4 regions of the Acidovorax sp. WCS2018Noco2-16 genome follow, and region 4 is predicted to be linked to each of the others. Evidence: predicted binding sites of a transcription regulator. Region 4 holds the regulator's gene; each other region holds the start of a gene.
What was found. The regulator FNR, encoded in region 4, switches genes on or off when oxygen is low (the NO sensors DNR and NnrR bind a similar motif). The targets are predictions, from matches to a motif close to TTGATNNNNATCAA.
Positions count from the first base shown of each region.

Region 1 (4,196 bases), on a different contig from region 4:
GTGCTGCACCAGCACGGCCAGCAGGGGCTCGGGCGATGGCGGCGGCAACAGCGTGGTGTCGGTGGGCGGCATGGTGGCGCATTATAAAGAGAATGGGAATTATTCTTATTGATTGAATGGTGTGGCGCAGGCAAGGGTCGGGTGCGGCGGGCACAATCGGCCTCTTTTCACTGGCCACCGAGGCCAGCCGCGAACACCACGGATCCGGAGGGTTTCATGAGCATCGATCTCGCACACATCAACGCCGAACTCGGCCGCAACGCGCAAGGCCTGGTCGACTGGGCCATCGGTCTGGGGCGGCCTGCCATCGTCACCACCAACTTCCGTCCGTTCGAAGCGGTGATCCTGCACATGGTCACCCGCGCGCAACCCGACGTGCCCGTGGTGTGGATGGACAACGGCCACAACACCGAGGCCACCTACCGCTTTGCCGACGAGGTGGCCAAGCAGCTGGGGCTGAACCTGAGCATCTACCTGCCCCGCCGCTCGCGCGCGCACCGCGAGGCTGTGGACGGCCCCGTGCCCGCGCTGGACGACCCGCGCCACGCGGCGTTCACCGAAGAAGTGAAGCTGGAGCCCTTTGCCCGCGCGCTGCGCGAGACGGCGCCACAGGTGTGGTTCACGGCCTTGCGCGCCACCGATACGGCCGTGCGCGCGCAGATGGAGCCTGTGAGCATCAACCCGGACGGACTCATCAAGGTGGCACCGCTGCTGCACTGGTCGTCCAAAGAACTGTACGAATACCTGCAGGCGCATGGCCTGCCCAACAACTTCGATTACGTGGACCCGACCAAGGGCGAAGACAACCGCGAATGCGGGCTGCATCTGTCGCACTGAGCGGCGGTGTCATTCAATCGCAAGGCGTGCCTGAGGCACGCCTTTTTTGTGGGCGCGCGGTTCGTAGGCTTGGGCTGACGCGGGCTGCGTCATGGCACCTACGCCCTGGCCCACAAGGCGCTTTTACAGTTCGTTCCATCGCACACAGCACGGTTTCTCTCCATATCGGAGCGGCGGGCTGAAGCGACAACAACGCAAAGGAGATCGCCATGAACGAAGACACCGTCAAGGGCAACTGGAAGCAGTTCACCGGCAAGATCAAGGAGCAATGGGGCAAGCTGACCGATGACGACCTCGATGTCGCCGCCGGCAAGCGTGACCAGCTTCTGGGCAAGCTGCAAGAGCGCCACGGCCTGGCCAAAGACGCGGCTGAAACCGAACTGAAGTCGTGGGAAGGCCGTAACCCGGACTTCCGCTACGACCGCTAAAAAGCAGTCTCTGCCAGGCCCGCGGGCCTGGCCTGCATCGAATCCAACAAACAAACAACAAGGCCCGCGTCGGGTGGTCGTCATCGACACCGCACAAGGGCAGCAGAACCCCTTTTTGACCCGAGGAGAAATTCAATGAAACATACCCGTAACCTCATTGCCATCGTTGCTGCCACCATGCTGGCCACGTCCGCCATGGCCATGACCAGCGCCGAACACAAGACCGCCAAGGACCAGATATCCGCCACGTACAAGGCCAACAAGGCCAAGTGCGATGCGCTGACCGCCAACGCCAAGGACATCTGCCAGAAGGAAGCCAAGGGCGTTGAGAACGTGGCCAAGGCCGAGCTGGAAGCGCAATACAAGCCCAGCGACAAGAACACCTACAAAGTGGCTGAAACCCGCGCCGATGCCGACTACGAAGTCGCCAAAGAAAAGTGCGATGACATGAGCGGCGACGCCAAGAACGTCTGCCAAAAGGACGCCAAGGCAGCCCACGTGACCGCCAAGGAAAACGCCAAGGTGGCCCGCGCCCAGGCCAAGCCAGCCGACACCGCTGCCAAGAAGGACGCCAACGTCGCTGAAGTGAAGCAAGAAGCCACCGCTGAAAAGCGCGAAGCCCAGTACAAGGCTGCCAAGGAACGTTGCGACACGATGAGCGGCGACGCTCAGAACAAGTGCGTGGCTGACGCCAAGCGCATGTACGGCCAGTAATTCGCTGTCGCCCCAGGCAACTGCGTTACTGAGTACAAAAACAAAGCGGGGAGCACCGGCATCTGAAGAGACGGCCTGCGTTATCCCACTGTGAGGCCCTGCGGTTGCAGGGCCTTTTTTCGTTGGTGAGACGACTTTGGATTTGCTGAGCTGAATCAATGCCGCCTTCGCCATCGATCCCTAAGCTGCCCGCTGAGCCCGGCCATTCGGTGGGCGTTGAAAGGACGGGTCATAAAGATGGCGCAATTGGAATGGTCGCTGGGGCTGGCGCTGGATCTGCCGCTGATGGACACCACCCACCAGGAATTCGTCGAACTGCTGGCGGCGGTGCAGGCGGCCGATGATGCGGCGCTGCTGCCTGCCTGGCATGCGCTGGTGCACCACACGGTAGAGCACTTCGGGCAGGAAGACCGGTGGATGCAGTCCACCCGGTTTGCATCCAGCAACTGCCACTCGATGCAGCATCGCGTGATCCTGCAGGTGCTGGGCGAAGGCACCGAGCGGGCGGAGAAGCACGGCGAGTTGCAGGTGCTGCGCGGCATGGCGTCGGAGCTGGCCGTGTGGTTTCCGCAGCACACGCAGAGCATGGATGCCGCACTGGCGCTGCACTTGCGGCGCGTGGGGTTCGACCCTGTCACCGGCCAAGTCGCTGCGCCGGCAGAATTGCCTGCCGCCTTGATCGAAGGCTGCGGCAGCGCATGTTCCGGCGGTGACGAGGACGGGCGTGGTCATCGTTCAGAAGTGCCGGCCACGGCGTTGGTGGATGAGGCGGCACCTGCCTGACACTGGCTATATCTCGTCAACCCATACGGCTTCGCGGCAGGCGCATGCCCGCCATGCGCCACGCCAATAGCCGTAGCGCGCGGCGCAGCGACACCGGCATGCCGCCGCCCACGGCCGGGGCGTAGGCGGCTTGCAAAACTTCCTGTTTCACGCTGCGCAGCGCTGCACGGTCCTGCGCCGCCAGGGCGTTCAGCAAGCGGTCGTGATAGCGCTGCACTCGCTGCGCCTCGGCATACGGCAGCGCAGGACCGCTCGGCTGGGCGCGGTTCATTCGGCCTCCCGGGGTGCAGCGTGGGCGGCGCCCTCTGGCCGAGCCGTGCCATACCAGTTGACCTTGCGGGTGAGCACCATCACCGCGCCCAACACCACAAAGAGTGCGATGGAGCCCACGGCCAGCGCGGTCTGTTCCAGCTGCAGCAGCACATACAGTAGGCCGTAGAGCAAGGCAATGCCCGCGCCGAACGGCACGCCGCGCAGCGCCCCGCCCAGCATGTGGCTGGCGTAGTAGCCCAGCAGCAGCACGCAGGCGCCGGCGGCCGCCGCATACGAGACACCGAACGGCAGATGCTCCGACAGGCTGACCAGCAGCAGAAAGAAGCTGCACAGCGCGGTGCCCACCAGCAGGTATTGCACCGGGTGCACGCGCAGCTTCTTCATCAATTCAAACAAAGCCACCGCCACGAACGTGAGCGCGATGAACAGCACGCCGTACTTGGTGGCGCGGTCGGACAGGGAATATGGATTCACCGGGTCGACGAAGGCCACGCTGAAACTGTCGGTGCAGCCGCGCGCCGGGTTTGTGGCGGCTTCCGTGCGATCACCGTCTTCACTGTCTTGCAAGGCGGGATCAGTCCAGCCGGGGTCGCAGATGCGGCGCCCGGCGATCACGTCCTGCTGCGCCGTGGATGCCAATGACGACAGCCGCCAGCGCGCAGTGAAGCCGTCAGCGCTCCATTCGCGTTCGGACGGCAGAAAACGCCCGGAGAAGGAAGGGTGCGGCCAGCTGCTCTGCATCTGCACGTCGGTGGTGCTTCCCAGCGGCACGATGGCCAGCAGCTCTGTGCCGACCAGTTCCAGGTCGAGGTTGGCGCTGACGGCACCGGGCTGGTGGACCAGCGCTTGCGGCAATTGAGCATGCAGCCCGCGCGCGTAGGTGGGGTGGAAGGTGCCGGGCTTGAGCGCCAGCGATTGATCGCCCACCTGCAGCTGCGCGGTGCGGATGCCGCGCGCATCGCCCACGGCCACCATCAGGATCGGGGCGCCGCACTGCATGCGCGAGCCTTTCACGGTCGCTTGCGGCCGCAGGCTCGACAGGTCGGCCCATTGCGCCGTCAGGTGCGCCTTGAGCGTGAAGGCGTTGACCTTGTGCAGGCCGCGAGCGCGCTCTTCCATCACCGCCGCCGTGCGCATCTGCAACTGCTCGGGCATGGCGGT
Region 1 covers NZ_JAVTJJ010000007.1:157,469-161,664, forward strand. The annotation lists gene RQI28_RS14855 (sigma-70 family RNA polymerase sigma factor) at 1-72, opposite strand, end outside; gene RQI28_RS14860 (phosphoadenosine phosphosulfate reductase family protein) at 217-837, shown strand; gene RQI28_RS14865 (CsbD family protein) at 1,047-1,265, shown strand; gene RQI28_RS14870 (hypothetical protein) at 1,401-1,979, shown strand; gene RQI28_RS14875 (hemerythrin domain-containing protein) at 2,217-2,762, shown strand; gene RQI28_RS14880 (hypothetical protein) at 2,779-3,033, opposite strand; gene creD (cell envelope integrity protein CreD) at 3,030-4,196, opposite strand, start outside.
Region 1: a site for FNR is predicted at 2,125-2,138, ahead of RQI28_RS14875 (hemerythrin domain-containing protein). Genes of this name have one in related genera too.

Region 2 (4,196 bases), on a different contig from region 4:
AGCCCTTCTCGCTGATCTGCCGACCGGGCTCGGCAATGCCGAAGTCGTCCCAATGCGCGGCTCCCTCGTCCAGCTCCTGGCCGGCCAGCTCGCTTTCCCAGTCGGTATTGATCGCCTCCTGGGGAATTTGGCGCCCTTCTGGCACGACAAGGTGAGAGAACTTGCCTTCGGCTTCGGCTCGGCGATAGATGTCCACGCGCATGGTCGGATCCTGGGTCGGGTTGGAAGAAGGCCCACTCTACCGGCAGCACCCGAACACGAGCGTAGGAATAGGCGCTTCGCCGGCAGGGCGGCAGACAGCCCGGCTTGCCTGCGGCGCCCTAGCCGCGCTATGCTCTGCGGGCTCTCACTTATCAGACATCAGACAACTTATGGCCAACACACTCCAATCCATCGACGCCCGCACAGGCCAACCCCACGGCGACGCCTGGGCTGAATCCACCCCCGCCCAGATCGACGCCGCTGTGGCCGCCGCGGCGCAGGCCGCTGATGCCTTCGGCGCCACCTCCGCCGCCGACCGCGCCGCCCTGCTGCGCGACCTGGCCAGCGCCCTGGAAGCCCAGCGCGAAACCCTGGTGCCCCTGGCTGACCGCGAAAGCGGCTTAGGCCCCGTGCGCCTGAACGGCGAGCTGGACCGCACCGCCTTCCAGCTGCGCGGCTTTGCCGACGTGATCGAGCGCGGCGACGCGCACACCACCATCGACGACCCGGCCGTGGCAGGTGCGCCGCCCGCCGGCCGTCCTCGCATGCTGCGCGTGCGCGTGCCCTTGGGCCCGGTGGCCATGTTCTCGGCCAGCAACTTCCCATTCGCGTTCTCCGTGCTGGGTGGCGACACCGCCTCGGCCCTGGCCGCCGGCAACCCCGTGGTCATCAAGGGCCACCCCGCCCACCCCGAGCTGACGCGCCAGACCGTGGCGCTGGCACAGAAGGTGGTGGCTGCGCGCGGCCTGCCGGCCGGCGTGTTCCAGGTGGTCGAAGGCGGCTCGATCGAAGCCGGCGTGGCCCTGGTAAAGGCGCCTGCGATCGCTGCCGTGGCGTTCACGGGTTCGTTCAAGGGCGGCACGGCACTGGCCAAGGTGGCCGCCGAGCGCCCCCGCCCGATCCCGTTCTACGGCGAGCTGGGTTCGGTGAATCCGCTGGTCGCCCTGCCTGCCGCGCTGGAAGCCAACGGCGCCGCGCTGGCCGAGACGCTGGCCGGCTCCATCTGCCTGGGTTCGGGCCAGTTCTGCACCAGCCCCGGCGTGATCGTGGTGCGCACGGACGCCTCGGGCGACGCCTTCGTCGCCACCCTGGCTGAAAAGCTCGCCGCCCTGGCCCCCCACGCCATGCTGACCCCCGGCATCCGTGGCGCGTTCGACAAGGGCGTGGCCGCCTGGAAGGGCAACGCCAAGCTCAAGGCCCTGGTGAGCGACACGGCCGCCGCCGGCGCCACGCCGCGCCCGTTCCTGGGTGAAGTGCAGGCTGCCGACTTCATCGCCGATCACCAGCTGCACGATGAAGTGTTCGGCTCTGCCGCGCTGGTCGTGCGCGTGGGCTCCGTTGCCGAGACCATCGCCGTGCTGAAGGCTGTGGGCGGCTCGCTCACCGTCACCATCTGGGGTGCCGACAACGACACGGCCGAGAACCGCGACCTGGTGCGCGCCGCAACGCAAATCAGCGGCCGCGTGCTGTTCACCGGCGTGCCCACCGGCGTGGCAGTGACCGCCGCCCAGCACCACGGCGGCCCGTTCCCTGCGTCGACCGCGCCGTTCACCACCTCGGTGGGCTACGCCGCGCTGGACCGCTTCCTGCGCCCCGTGGCGCTGCAGGACGCACCGGCCTGGCTGACGGATCGCAAGGGCGTTTCGGTCTGACCTGACCCCGCCGCGCTGCGCGGCTGCTTGTCGCACTCACTCAAAGGGGCTCCGCCGAACACGCGGAGCCCTTTTTTCGTGGGCGCGGAGCGCCTGTGCAACCCAGTGAGGCAGGCGTTATGGCACCCAAGCCGTGTGAATTTTGGGTCTTTTCGGCCTCTAGCGCTTATCCAACAATGATATGCAGCTATTAAAAACATAGCGCCATTCAACAAGGTTTCTTTCTCTCCGCTCTTTGACGCAGGCCAAGCGGCGCGTTTGCCGCTGTCCGACAATGGTCGCGCAGGCAGTGGCCGCCCACGGCGCCTCGACCCGCACCCCACCGCAACGCCCACCGCATCACCCCGTATCCACCGCCGCGGAACCGCCATGTCTCCTGAGTCGCCCGCCCACCGCAGCAGCCCCAGCGCCGACCCGACCGACGTCCTGATTGTCGGCGCGGGCCCGGCAGGCCTGTCGCTGGCCGCATCGCTCGGGCAGGCCGGTTTTCGCGTCACGGTGCTCGACCAGCAGGACGAAGCATCACTGGCCAGCCCCGCGCCGGACGGCCGCGAGATCGCGTTGACGCACCCCAGCGGCGACACGCTGCGCCGGCTGGGCAGCTGGCAAATGCTGGCCGCCCACGAGATCGGCCGCATCACCGAAGCGCAGGTGCACGACGGGCCGGTGGGCCAGCACGCGGCGCTGCAGCTGGCGGCGCCCGGCGCGCACCGCAGCGGCGCCGACCACCTGGGCTGGATCGTGCCCAACCACGCCCTGCGCCGCACGGCCTGGCAAGCGGCATCTGCCACGCCGGGCGTGCGCATCGTCTGCGGCGCGCAGGTGGGCCGGGTCGCCACGCTAGCCACGCATGCCGAGGTGGACTACACACAGCCAAGCAGCGCCGCCGAGACACCGGTCACGCGTCTGCAGGCGCCGCTGGTGGTGGCCGCAGACAGCCGCTTTTCCGCCACGCGGCGGCAGCTGGGCATCGGCGCGCAGATGACCGACTTCGGCCGCACCGTCATCGTCTGCCGCATGCGCCACGCGCAGCCGCACGGCGGCGTGGCGCACGAGTGCTTCGGCTACGCACGCACGCTGGCCGTGCTGCCGTTGCCGGACGACGGGCAGGACGGCACGCATCGGTGCTCGGTGGTGGTCACCACGGACACGGCCGATGCCACAGCGCTGATGGCGCAGGACGCAGGCGAATTCGCCGCGCAGGTCGCCACCCAGTTCCAGCAGCGCCTGGGCAGCATGCAGCTGGTGGGCGAGCGCCATGCCTACCCACTGGTCGCCGTGTACGCGCACCGCTTTTGCGCACACCGCTGCGCCCTGCTGGGCGACGCCGCCGTGGGCATGCACCCGGTGACGGCGCACGGCTACAACCTGGGCCTGGCGGGCGTCGAGGGCCTGAGCCGGGTGCTGGCCGAAGCCAGAGCGCGCGGACAGGACATCGGCGCGGCGTCGGTGCTGGCCCGCTACGCCCGCGCCCACCACCGGCACGCCCTGCCCATCTACCAGGGCACGAACGCCATCGTGCGGCTCTACACCGATGCGCGGCCGCTACCACGGCTGCTGCGCCAGCTGGTACTGCAGGGCGCGCGCCGGCTGCCGCCGCTGCAGGCGGCGATCACTCGGCAGCTGACGGGGCGCGGGGCGGCACCTGGGCTGCGATAGCCCGGCAGGTCTGCAGCCGCAACCGCACCGCCGGCCTGAGCAGCGCGCGCGGCAAGGTCGATTCCCTAGAACAGATTTTTTCAGCCCGCAGGCTGGGCCACGCTCGCGCGCCACCAGGGCTGCGTGCCGGTGGGCGCGGCGATGTCCACGCGCTCGCCCATGGCGGGTGTGACCAGCGGTACGCCGCGCTGCGCTGCCAGCGCATCGATGCGCTCGAACGGCTCGTTCCACGCATGCAGCGACAGATCGAATGTGCCGTTGTGGATGGGCATCATGTGGCGGCCGCGCACGTCCAGGTGCGCCTGCAGGCTTTGCTCGGGCTGCATGTGCACGTCGGGCCAGTCCTGGTTGTAGGCGCCGGTTTCCACCATCGTCAGATCGAACGGTCCGTAGCGCTCGCCGATGGCCTTGAAACCGTCGAAGTAGCCGGTGTCGCCGGTGAAAAAGATGCGAGTCTCGCCGGCCGCACCGCCGGCGATGAGCACCCATGACGCCCACAGCGTGCTGTTGCCATCGGTCAGGCTGCGGCCCGAAAAATGCTGCGCGGGCGTGGCCACCAGCTGCACGCCGCCAATGGTCGTGCCCTGCCACCAGTCGAACTGCTGCACCTTGGCCGCAGGCACGCCCCAGGCGATGAGCCGGTCGCCCACGCCCAGCGGCGCCACGAAGTGCTCCACCGCGGGC
Region 2 covers NZ_JAVTJJ010000007.1:5,112-9,307, reverse strand. The annotation lists gene RQI28_RS14235 (DUF6139 family protein) at 1-202, opposite strand, end outside; gene RQI28_RS14230 (aldehyde dehydrogenase (NADP(+))) at 372-1,853, shown strand; gene ubiM (5-demethoxyubiquinol-8 5-hydroxylase UbiM) at 2,223-3,512, shown strand; gene RQI28_RS14220 (MBL fold metallo-hydrolase) at 3,593-4,196, opposite strand, start outside.
Region 2: a site for FNR is predicted at 2,089-2,102, ahead of ubiM (5-demethoxyubiquinol-8 5-hydroxylase UbiM). Genes of this name have one in related genera too.

Region 3 (4,196 bases), 940 kb from region 4:
CAACTGGCGACGTCGGGCCAGCACGAAGCTGCCGTGACGAAGATCAATGCCGAATGCCGCCCCCTGCTAGCGCAATTGACCGGCAAGGTGTCCGAGTTCGTAGTTGATGCAGGCGTCCGCGCCGAGCAGATGCAGCGGGAGGCAAATGACCGCTTCGACCACCAGCGCAACGTGATGATCGCTGCCTGCCTGGCCGCGCTGGCCATGGCCATTGCTGCGGGTCTGGTGATTGCACGGCGTCTCACGCGTGCTCTGGGCGCCGAGCCGGCAGAGCTGGGCATGGCCGCCCAGCGTGTGGCCGCTGGAGACCTCAGCCCGCTGAATTTGAGCCAGGCCATCTCGCCCAACAGCGTGCTGGCGTCTCTTGCCGCCATGCAAGGCAGCCTGGCGGACATCGTGACCAAGGTGCGCGGATCGTCCGACTCCATCGCCACCGGCTCGTCGGAAATCGCCTCAGGCAGCACCGACCTCAGCTACCGCACCGAGCAGCAGGCCAGCGCGCTGCAGGAAACCGCGGCCACCATGGATGAGCTCAGCGCCACCGTGCGCCACAACGCCGAAAGTGCCAAGCAGGCCAATCAGTTGGCCCAAGGAGCATCCACGGTGGCGCTGCAAGGCGGCGAAGTCGTCGGCCAGGTGGTGACGACGATGCGTACCATCAACGAGAGCTCGCGCCGCATTGCAGACATCATCGGCGTGATCGACTCCATTGCTTTCCAGACCAACATCCTGGCGCTCAACGCTGCCGTGGAAGCAGCCCGCGCGGGCGACCAGGGCCGCGGATTTGCCGTGGTGGCCAGCGAGGTGCGCAATCTGGCCCAGCGCAGTGCCCAAGCCGCGCGTGAGATCAAGACGCTCATCACCGACAGCGTGACGCAAGTAGAAGAAGGCTCAGCGCTGGTGGACCGCGCCGGCTCCACGATGGACGAAGTAGTCAAGTCGATCAAGCGCGTGACCGAAATCGTTGGCGAGATCAGCGCGGCCAGCAGTGAGCAAAGCAATGGCGTGGCGCAAGTGGGCCAGGCCGTACAGCAGATGGATCAGGCCACGCAGCAGAACGCCGCCCTGGTGGAAGAAAGCGCCGCTGCCGCGCAAAGCCTGCAGCAGCAGGCAAGAGACTTGGTGCAGTCGGTGTCGCTCTTCAAACTACAGCCGGACTATGCCGCGCTGGGCCACGCAGCGCCATCGCTGCGCCTGGCGTCGACTCCGGCGTAAGCTCACCACTCACCGATGGCACGCACCCGCTGGTCCAGGTCAGCCGGCGGGTCGTCATAAGCCGACACCAGCGTCGGCGCCGCGCCACTCGCAGCCCGGTCTTCCTGAACCACCCCGAAGCGCGCAGCACTCGACTCAGCCCCTACGAAAGAAGAGGTGGAGAACAAATTGTTCAGCGCGAGGGGCAGGTTGAGGGAGAACATGGCAAGCTTCCTTGATGCGGGACGGTGTACGTGGCGGCTGCGGATGAGCGTAGAAGCAAAGCCCCACCAGGCCATGTAGGCCGCAACCGCGTGGGTGCGTCTGTAGTTCAATGAAGACACATCAACGAAGCGGCCGCCTGCGAAAGTGCGAGAGCCGCTTGTGCTTTTAGGGCTGCGCTTTCAGCGAGAGCCTGCAGCTATTTGGCCATCGTCAGCGTGCCTTTCATGATGGCCGAGTGGCCGGGGAACGAGCAGAAGTACGCATAGGACTCGCCCGCCTTCAAACCGCTGGTGGCAAACGTCACCGAATCGGCCTCGCCGCCGCCGATGACCTTGGTGTGTGCGATGACACGGGTGTCGCCGTCTTTCACGTACTGCTTGGTGGCGCCAGCGGCCATGCCATCCGTGGCGGCAGCTTGCAGATCGGCCGCCTTGGTCAAGACCCAGTTGTGGCCCATGGCGGTTTTGGGCAGCTTGCCTGCATGCTTGAGCTTGACGGTGAATTGCTTGCAGCTGGCCGGCACAGCGATGCTGGCCTTGTTGAACTGCATTGCGTCGTTGCCTTCGATCTCGGTTGCGCAGTCGGCCGCCCAGGCGGGTGCTGCCACCGCGCACACTGCCACCAGCGCCAGGGATTTCCAGATCTTTGCCATGTCGTCATCGCCTTTCAGAATGAGGGTCGGAGCCTTCGTGAACGAATCGTAGACACCCGCTGTTTTTCACAGGTTGACGTGCATCAAGTCGCGCCGTGATGGCGCCTCACTTCCGGCCCGCTGCTGCGCATCTACACTTCGCGCCCCATGCCACAGACCCTGAGCGCCCCCGCCCACAGCGAAATCGTCATCAAGAAAAGCCGTTTCATCGGTTGCGTGCAGCCCATGGCCGACCGGGCATCGGCGCAGGCAGCGGTCGACGCGCTCTGGAAGCAGCACCCCGGCGCGGCGCATGTCTGCTGGGCGCTGCTGGCGGGCGGGCAGTCAGCAGCCGTAGATGACGGCGAGCCCGGCGGCACTGCTGGCAGGCCCATGCTGGACGTGTTGCGCCATCAGGATCTGGAAGGCGTGCTGGCCACCGTCGTGCGCTATTTCGGCGGGGTGAAGCTGGGCGCGGGTGGCCTGGTGCGGGCCTACACCGACACCATTGCACAGGCGCTGCTGGTTGCCGACAAGGTGCTGCTGCAGCGCATGGCGACGCTGGAATGCGAGGTGCCCTATGCGCTGGAGGGCCTGCTGCGGCGCGAGATCGACGCGGCCGGGGCCGAGCTTTTGCAGGTCACGCATGCCTCGCAAGTCGTGCTGCGGATGCGCTTGCCGCAGACCCTGGCCGAAGCATTCAGCCAGCGCATCAACGACGGGGCCCAAGGCCGCGTCGGCTGGCATGCAGTGGCGGACTGACGCTACTCCCAGCCCGCAACAGGGCCTTGCCACCTACACGCGGGCCCACAGGTGGCGGCGACACTCGTTCACCCTCCATTTTTTCTTTCAGCAGGACTGCGTTCATGAGCCAACCCCTCGACGTCATCATCATCGGTGCCGGATCTGCCGGTCTGGCAGCCCTGCGTGAAGTGCGCAAGCGCACCGAGCGCTATCTCATCGTCAACGACGGGCCGTGGGGCACCACCTGCGCGCGGGTGGGCTGCATGCCTTCGAAGATGCTGCTGGAAGCCGGCAACGCCTTTCATGCGCGGCACAAGCTGACGCCGCTGGGCATCCACGGCGGCGACGGCCTGTCGGTCGACCTGCCGGCCGTGCTGGAACGCGTGCGCGCCCTGCGCGATGATTTCGTCGAGGCCACGCTGGAGTCGACCGACGCCGGCGAGCGCGGAATATCCGGCCGCGCCAGGCTGCTGGACGCGCACCGCGTCGACGTGGGCGGCACAGTCTACGAAGCCAGGAACATCATCGTTGCCACCGGCTCGCGCCCTGTGGTGCCCGAGCCCTGGCTGGCCTTCGGCGACCGCATCCTGACCACCGACACTCTGTTCGAGCAAGCCACGCTGGGCCCGCGCATCGCCGTGATCGGCCTCGGCCCGGTGGGCTGCGAAATGACGCAGGCGCTGGCTCGCCTTGGCCTGGAAGTGACAGCCTTCAGCAAGCAGCCCTCGGTGGCCGGCCTGTCGGATCCCGTCATCAACGACACGCTGGTCAAGCTGATGAAGGACGAGACCATCATCAACATCGGCGGTGACGTGGAGCTGCGCGAGGTGCCAGGCGGCATCGAGGTGACCAATGGCAGCGCCACCGTGGTCGTCGATCAGGTGCTGGCCGCGCTGGGCCGCAAGCCCAATGTCGAGCACTTGGGACTGGACACCCTCGGACTCGATCTGGACGACAAGGGCTTGCCGCCCATCGAGCCGCGTTCGCTGCAGGTGGGCGACTTGCGCATATTCATCGCTGGCGACGCGGACGGCGACCGGCCCTTGCTGCACGAGGCGGCCGACGAGGGCCACATCGCCGGGCTCAATGCCTTTGCGGATGAGCCGCGCCGATTCAAGCGCCGTACACGCCTGGCCATCTCTTTCACCCAGCCCAACGCCGCCGTGGTGGGCCGCCGCCATGCGGCGCTGGTCGAGAGCGGCGATGACAGCTTCATCACCGGCAGCGTGAACTTCGACAACCAGGGCCGGGCGCGCGTGGCGCAACGCAACCACGGACGGCTGAGCGTGTACGCCGACAAGGCCACCGGCCGCCTGCTGGGCGCCGAGATGTGCGCACCGGACGGCGAGCACCTGGCCCACCTGCTGGCGCTGGCCATCGAGCGTGAATTGACGGTGGCCGA
Region 3 covers NZ_JAVTJJ010000001.1:127,061-131,256, reverse strand. The annotation lists gene RQI28_RS00595 (methyl-accepting chemotaxis protein) at 1-1,215, shown strand, start outside; gene RQI28_RS00590 (hypothetical protein) at 1,218-1,418, opposite strand; gene azu (azurin) at 1,616-2,071, opposite strand; gene RQI28_RS00580 (YigZ family protein) at 2,219-2,812, shown strand; gene RQI28_RS00575 (dihydrolipoyl dehydrogenase) at 2,917-4,196, shown strand, end outside.
Region 3: a site for FNR is predicted at 2,145-2,158, ahead of azu (azurin). Genes of this name have one in related genera too.

Region 4 (4,196 bases):
GGTGCTGCTCTGCGTAGGCCTGCTGGCAAGCCTGATGGTGCGCATGCCCCTGAAAGTGGATGTTGTGCGTGACCGGGCTGCCCTGTCTCGCATCGTGGCTGGTGGGCGGCTGGAGAACGTCTACCGCCTGCAGATCATGAATGCGACCGAAGGCGTGCAGCGCTATCGCATCGGTGCGCATGGTCTGCAGGGGCTGGAGGTAACGTCGGAGCCCGAAGTGGAGATAGGCCCGGCCGAAGCGCGCTGGGTGGCGGTGCGGCTGCAGTTGCCTTACGGCGCTGCGTCGCCTGGATCGCACCCGGTGTTCTTCGATATCCGGGTGGAGGGCTCAGGCACGCAGGTCGTCGAGAAATCGGTGTTCCTGGTGCCCCGGTAGTTGTCCGTATGCCTGCGGTTTCCCCGTCGGATTGTGATTGTGATGAGCGCGGCCAAGGTCGCTAGGAGTTGTCCATGACGCATGCCCTGTCCTCAACGAAGCAGACCCCTGTTGCCCCGGCGCCATGGTGGCGCTTTGGCTATGTGTGGCTGATCATCGCCGGCCCGGCCATTGTGGTGGTAGCGGGTTTCGTCACCTTGTGGCTGGCCATCAGCCAGCCCGACCCCGTGCTGGCCGAGGACTACTACCAGCGCGGGCTCGACATCAACAAGACGCTGCGCCAGCAAGACACCCGCATGGCGCCCGCCGTGAAGGGGCGCAATCACGCGGCCACGCCAGTCACGGACTTGCCATGACAAGGCGCCAGCGCAGCAAGGCGGGCCGTCGACTACGTACCCAGTCACCGCGAGTGCAGGCTACATGGGCGCGGCGCCTGATGTGGATCGCATGGCCGGCTTTCTTGATGGCCGGTGTGATGGAGATGGTCGTGTTCGCCTTTGTCGATCCGGCCGCACTGCACTGGTCGGACCAGCCACTCGCGCTGTCACGCGAGGGGGTCTACACCGTTGCGTTCTTCATGTTCTGGGCAATCATCATGGCGGCGGGTGCGCTCACCACGCTGTTGTCGCTGTCGCCGTTCGAGATGAACCGGTGCCCTGTGCCACCAGCGGATCGCCCCACGGATTGCGCGAAGTATCTGTGAAGGAGGCGGCCCAGTTGCAATGCACGGCGTCGCTGGATGGGGAGCCTGGCCGCAATCAAGCGCGTGCAGGTTTCGGCTGTCGCTTATCAGTGGCAGGATTGGCTGTTCACGATGCGCTTGAGCGCGTCGGGCTCGAGAATGCGCACGTGGCGCTGCTTGACCTCGACGATGCCTTCTTCCACGAACTTGGAGAAGGTGCGGCTCACGGTTTCGAGCTTGAGGCCCAGATAGCTACCGATTTCCTCGCGGGTCATGCGCAGCACCAGTTCGGACTGCGAGAAACCACGAGCATGCAGGCGCTGCACCAGGTTGAGCAGAAAGGCCGCCAGGCGCTCCTCCGCGCGCATGCTGCCCAGCAGCAGCATCACGCCGTGCTCGCGCACGATTTCGCGGCTCATGATTTTGTGTACGTGGTGCTGCAGTGCGGTCACCTCACGCGACAACTCTTCGATACGGTCGAAGGGCATGACGCAGACCTCTGCGTCTTCTAGCGCCACCGCGTCGCAGCTGTGGTGATCGTTCACGATGCCGTCCAGGCCGATGATTTCGCCCGCCATCTGAAAGCCCGTCACCTGGTCACGCCCGTCTTCGGTGGCCACGCAGGTCTTGAAGAATCCGGTGCGTATTGCGAAGAGCGAGGTGAAAGTCTCGCCATTGCGGAACAGGGTGGCGCCCCGCTTGATCTTGCGGCGCACCGCCACGATCTCGTCGATGCGTTCGAGCTGCTGCTCGTTCAGCCCCATGGGCATGCAAAGCTCGCGCAAGTTGCAGTTGGAGCAGGCCACTTTGATCGATTGCAAATTCATGTGCGCTGGGCTTCCTCGGTGGATCTGCGCCTGCTCATGGGCAAGAGTGGGCGCACTCGGGTGGTACAGCTTCTTGTAAGGCTGTTGAGATGGGACTGATTGTGGCAGTGCGCTTCCATTCATCACTTGATTAATGTCAAGGACAGCAGGAGGGGGCTGCGGCAAAGTCGACCGCCGGACCCAAGGAATCTGTCATGACTGCTGTTACTCCCGAGCTGTTGCGTCGCTTCGACGTGCCAGGGCCACGCTACACCTCCTACCCCACTGCAGATCGATTTGTCGAGGCGTTCGGGCAGGACGAATACGTTCTTGCCCTGGAGCAGCGCAGGGTAGGGTCGGCGGCAAAGGCGCTGCCCCTTTCGCTGTATGTGCACATTCCATTTTGCGAGTCGCTCTGCTACTACTGCGCGTGCAACAAGATCATTACCAGGCACCCTGAGCGTGCGGAGGTCTACCTGCGCTACCTGAGCCGCGAGGTCGACCTGCACACCGCCCACTGTGGAGTGGGCCAGCAAGTGAGCCAGTTGCATCTGGGTGGCGGCACGCCCACTTTTCTGTCGGATGAGGGACTGCGTGAACTGATGGCCATGCTGCGGCGCAGTTTCTCCCTGGTGCCGGGCGGCGAATATTCCATCGAGGTGGATCCGCGCACTGTCACTGAAGAGCGCCTGGGCCTGTTGGCCGAGTTGGGGTTCAACCGGTTGAGTTTCGGCGTGCAGGATTTCGATTCACAGGTGCAGAAGGCAGTCCACCGCGTGCAACCTGCGCAGCAGGTGTTCGACCTGGTGGCTGCATCACGGCGACTGGGGTTCGAGTCGGTCAACATCGATCTGATCTACGGCTTGCCGCGCCAGACACCCGAATCGTTTGATCGCACGCTGGCCCAGGTGGTGCAGCTGCGGCCCGACCGTATTGCGTTGTATGCCTACGCTCACCTTCCAGAGCGCTTCAAACCCCAACGCCGCATCGTTCCTGCCGAGTTGCCGCAGGCAACGGCGAAGGTGTCGATGCTGTCGCGGTCGCTCGATACCTTCATCGATGCAGGATATGTGTACGTGGGTATGGACCATTTTGCGCTGCCCAGCGACGCGCTGGCGGTGGCCAAGCGCCAGGGCCGGCTGCACCGCAACTTCCAGGGCTACAGCACCCAGCCTGATTGCGATCTGATCGGCCTGGGTATGTCGTCCATCGGCCGCGTCGGCGCGACCTACAGCCAGAACGCGAAGACGCTCGATGAGTACTACGACTTCATCGACCAGGGCCGCTTGCCTGTGGTGCGCGGGTTGGCTTTGACGCGCGACGACCTGTTGAGACGGGCCGTGATCATGGCGTTGATGTGCCAGGGTGAGGTTCTCTTCGAGCCCATGGAGCAGTCGTGGTTGATCGATTTTCATCAGTACTTTTCCCTCGAGATGGAGCAGCTGGAAGACATGGCCGGCAAAGGCCTGGTCGTCGTGGGCCGTGACGGCATCACGGTCACCGCCATGGGCTGGTTCTTTGTGCGCGGCGTGGCCATGGTCTTCGACCGGCACTTGCAGGTGGACCGCAATCGCGCGCGGTTCTCCCGCATCATCTGATCATGCTGGCCGCAACTGCCTGGGCCGCGCTGTTGATGGGCCTGGTCGGTGGGCCGCACTGCCTTGCGATGTGCGCCGCGCCTTGTGGCGCCATCACCCGTCAGGACGGCAGGGGCCTGGATGCGTCGCCCGAGCAGGTAGTGCGGCTGGTGGCCAGGCCGTCACTGCCCCGAGCCCTGGCTTTCCATATGGGTCGCTTGGCCGGTTACGCGTTGGCCGGAGGCCTGGCCGCGCTGGCAATGGATAGCCTGGCCTGGCTGACCCAGCAGACGGCAGCGCTTCGGCCTGCATGGACCTTGCTGCATGTCGCGGTGCTGGCCTGGGGTGTTTTGATGATGCTGCACGCGCGGCAACCCGCCTGGATCGAGCGGGCAGGGCGCGGCGTCTGGGCCCGCGTTCGGCCGATACTGGCGCGGCCGGGCGGCACGCTGGCGCTTGGCGTGGCATGGGCGATGATGCCTTGCGGGTTGCTTTACTCCGCACTACTTGTGGCCGCGTTGAGCGGTAGTGTGTGGAAAGGGGCGATGACCATGGCGCTGTTTGGCGCCGGCAGCGCTGCATGGCTGGTCGCGGGGCCTTGGGCCTGGGGGTGGTTGCGTCATCGCCTGAACGCTGCGCGCGGCGGCTGGGGCACCCGTGGGGCAGGCTTGCTGCTTTTCTGCGTCGCCGCGTGGGCCATCTGGATGGATTTGAGCGACCATGTCCAGGCGCAATGGTGCGCCTGACAGGAGCTC
Region 4 covers NZ_JAVTJJ010000001.1:1,068,534-1,072,729, reverse strand. The annotation lists gene ccoG (cytochrome c oxidase accessory protein CcoG) at 1-376, shown strand, start outside; gene RQI28_RS04875 (FixH family protein) at 451-732, shown strand; gene RQI28_RS04870 (hypothetical protein) at 813-1,079, shown strand; gene fnr (fumarate/nitrate reduction transcriptional regulator Fnr) at 1,166-1,885, opposite strand; gene hemN (oxygen-independent coproporphyrinogen III oxidase) at 2,080-3,462, shown strand; gene RQI28_RS04855 (sulfite exporter TauE/SafE family protein) at 3,465-4,187, shown strand.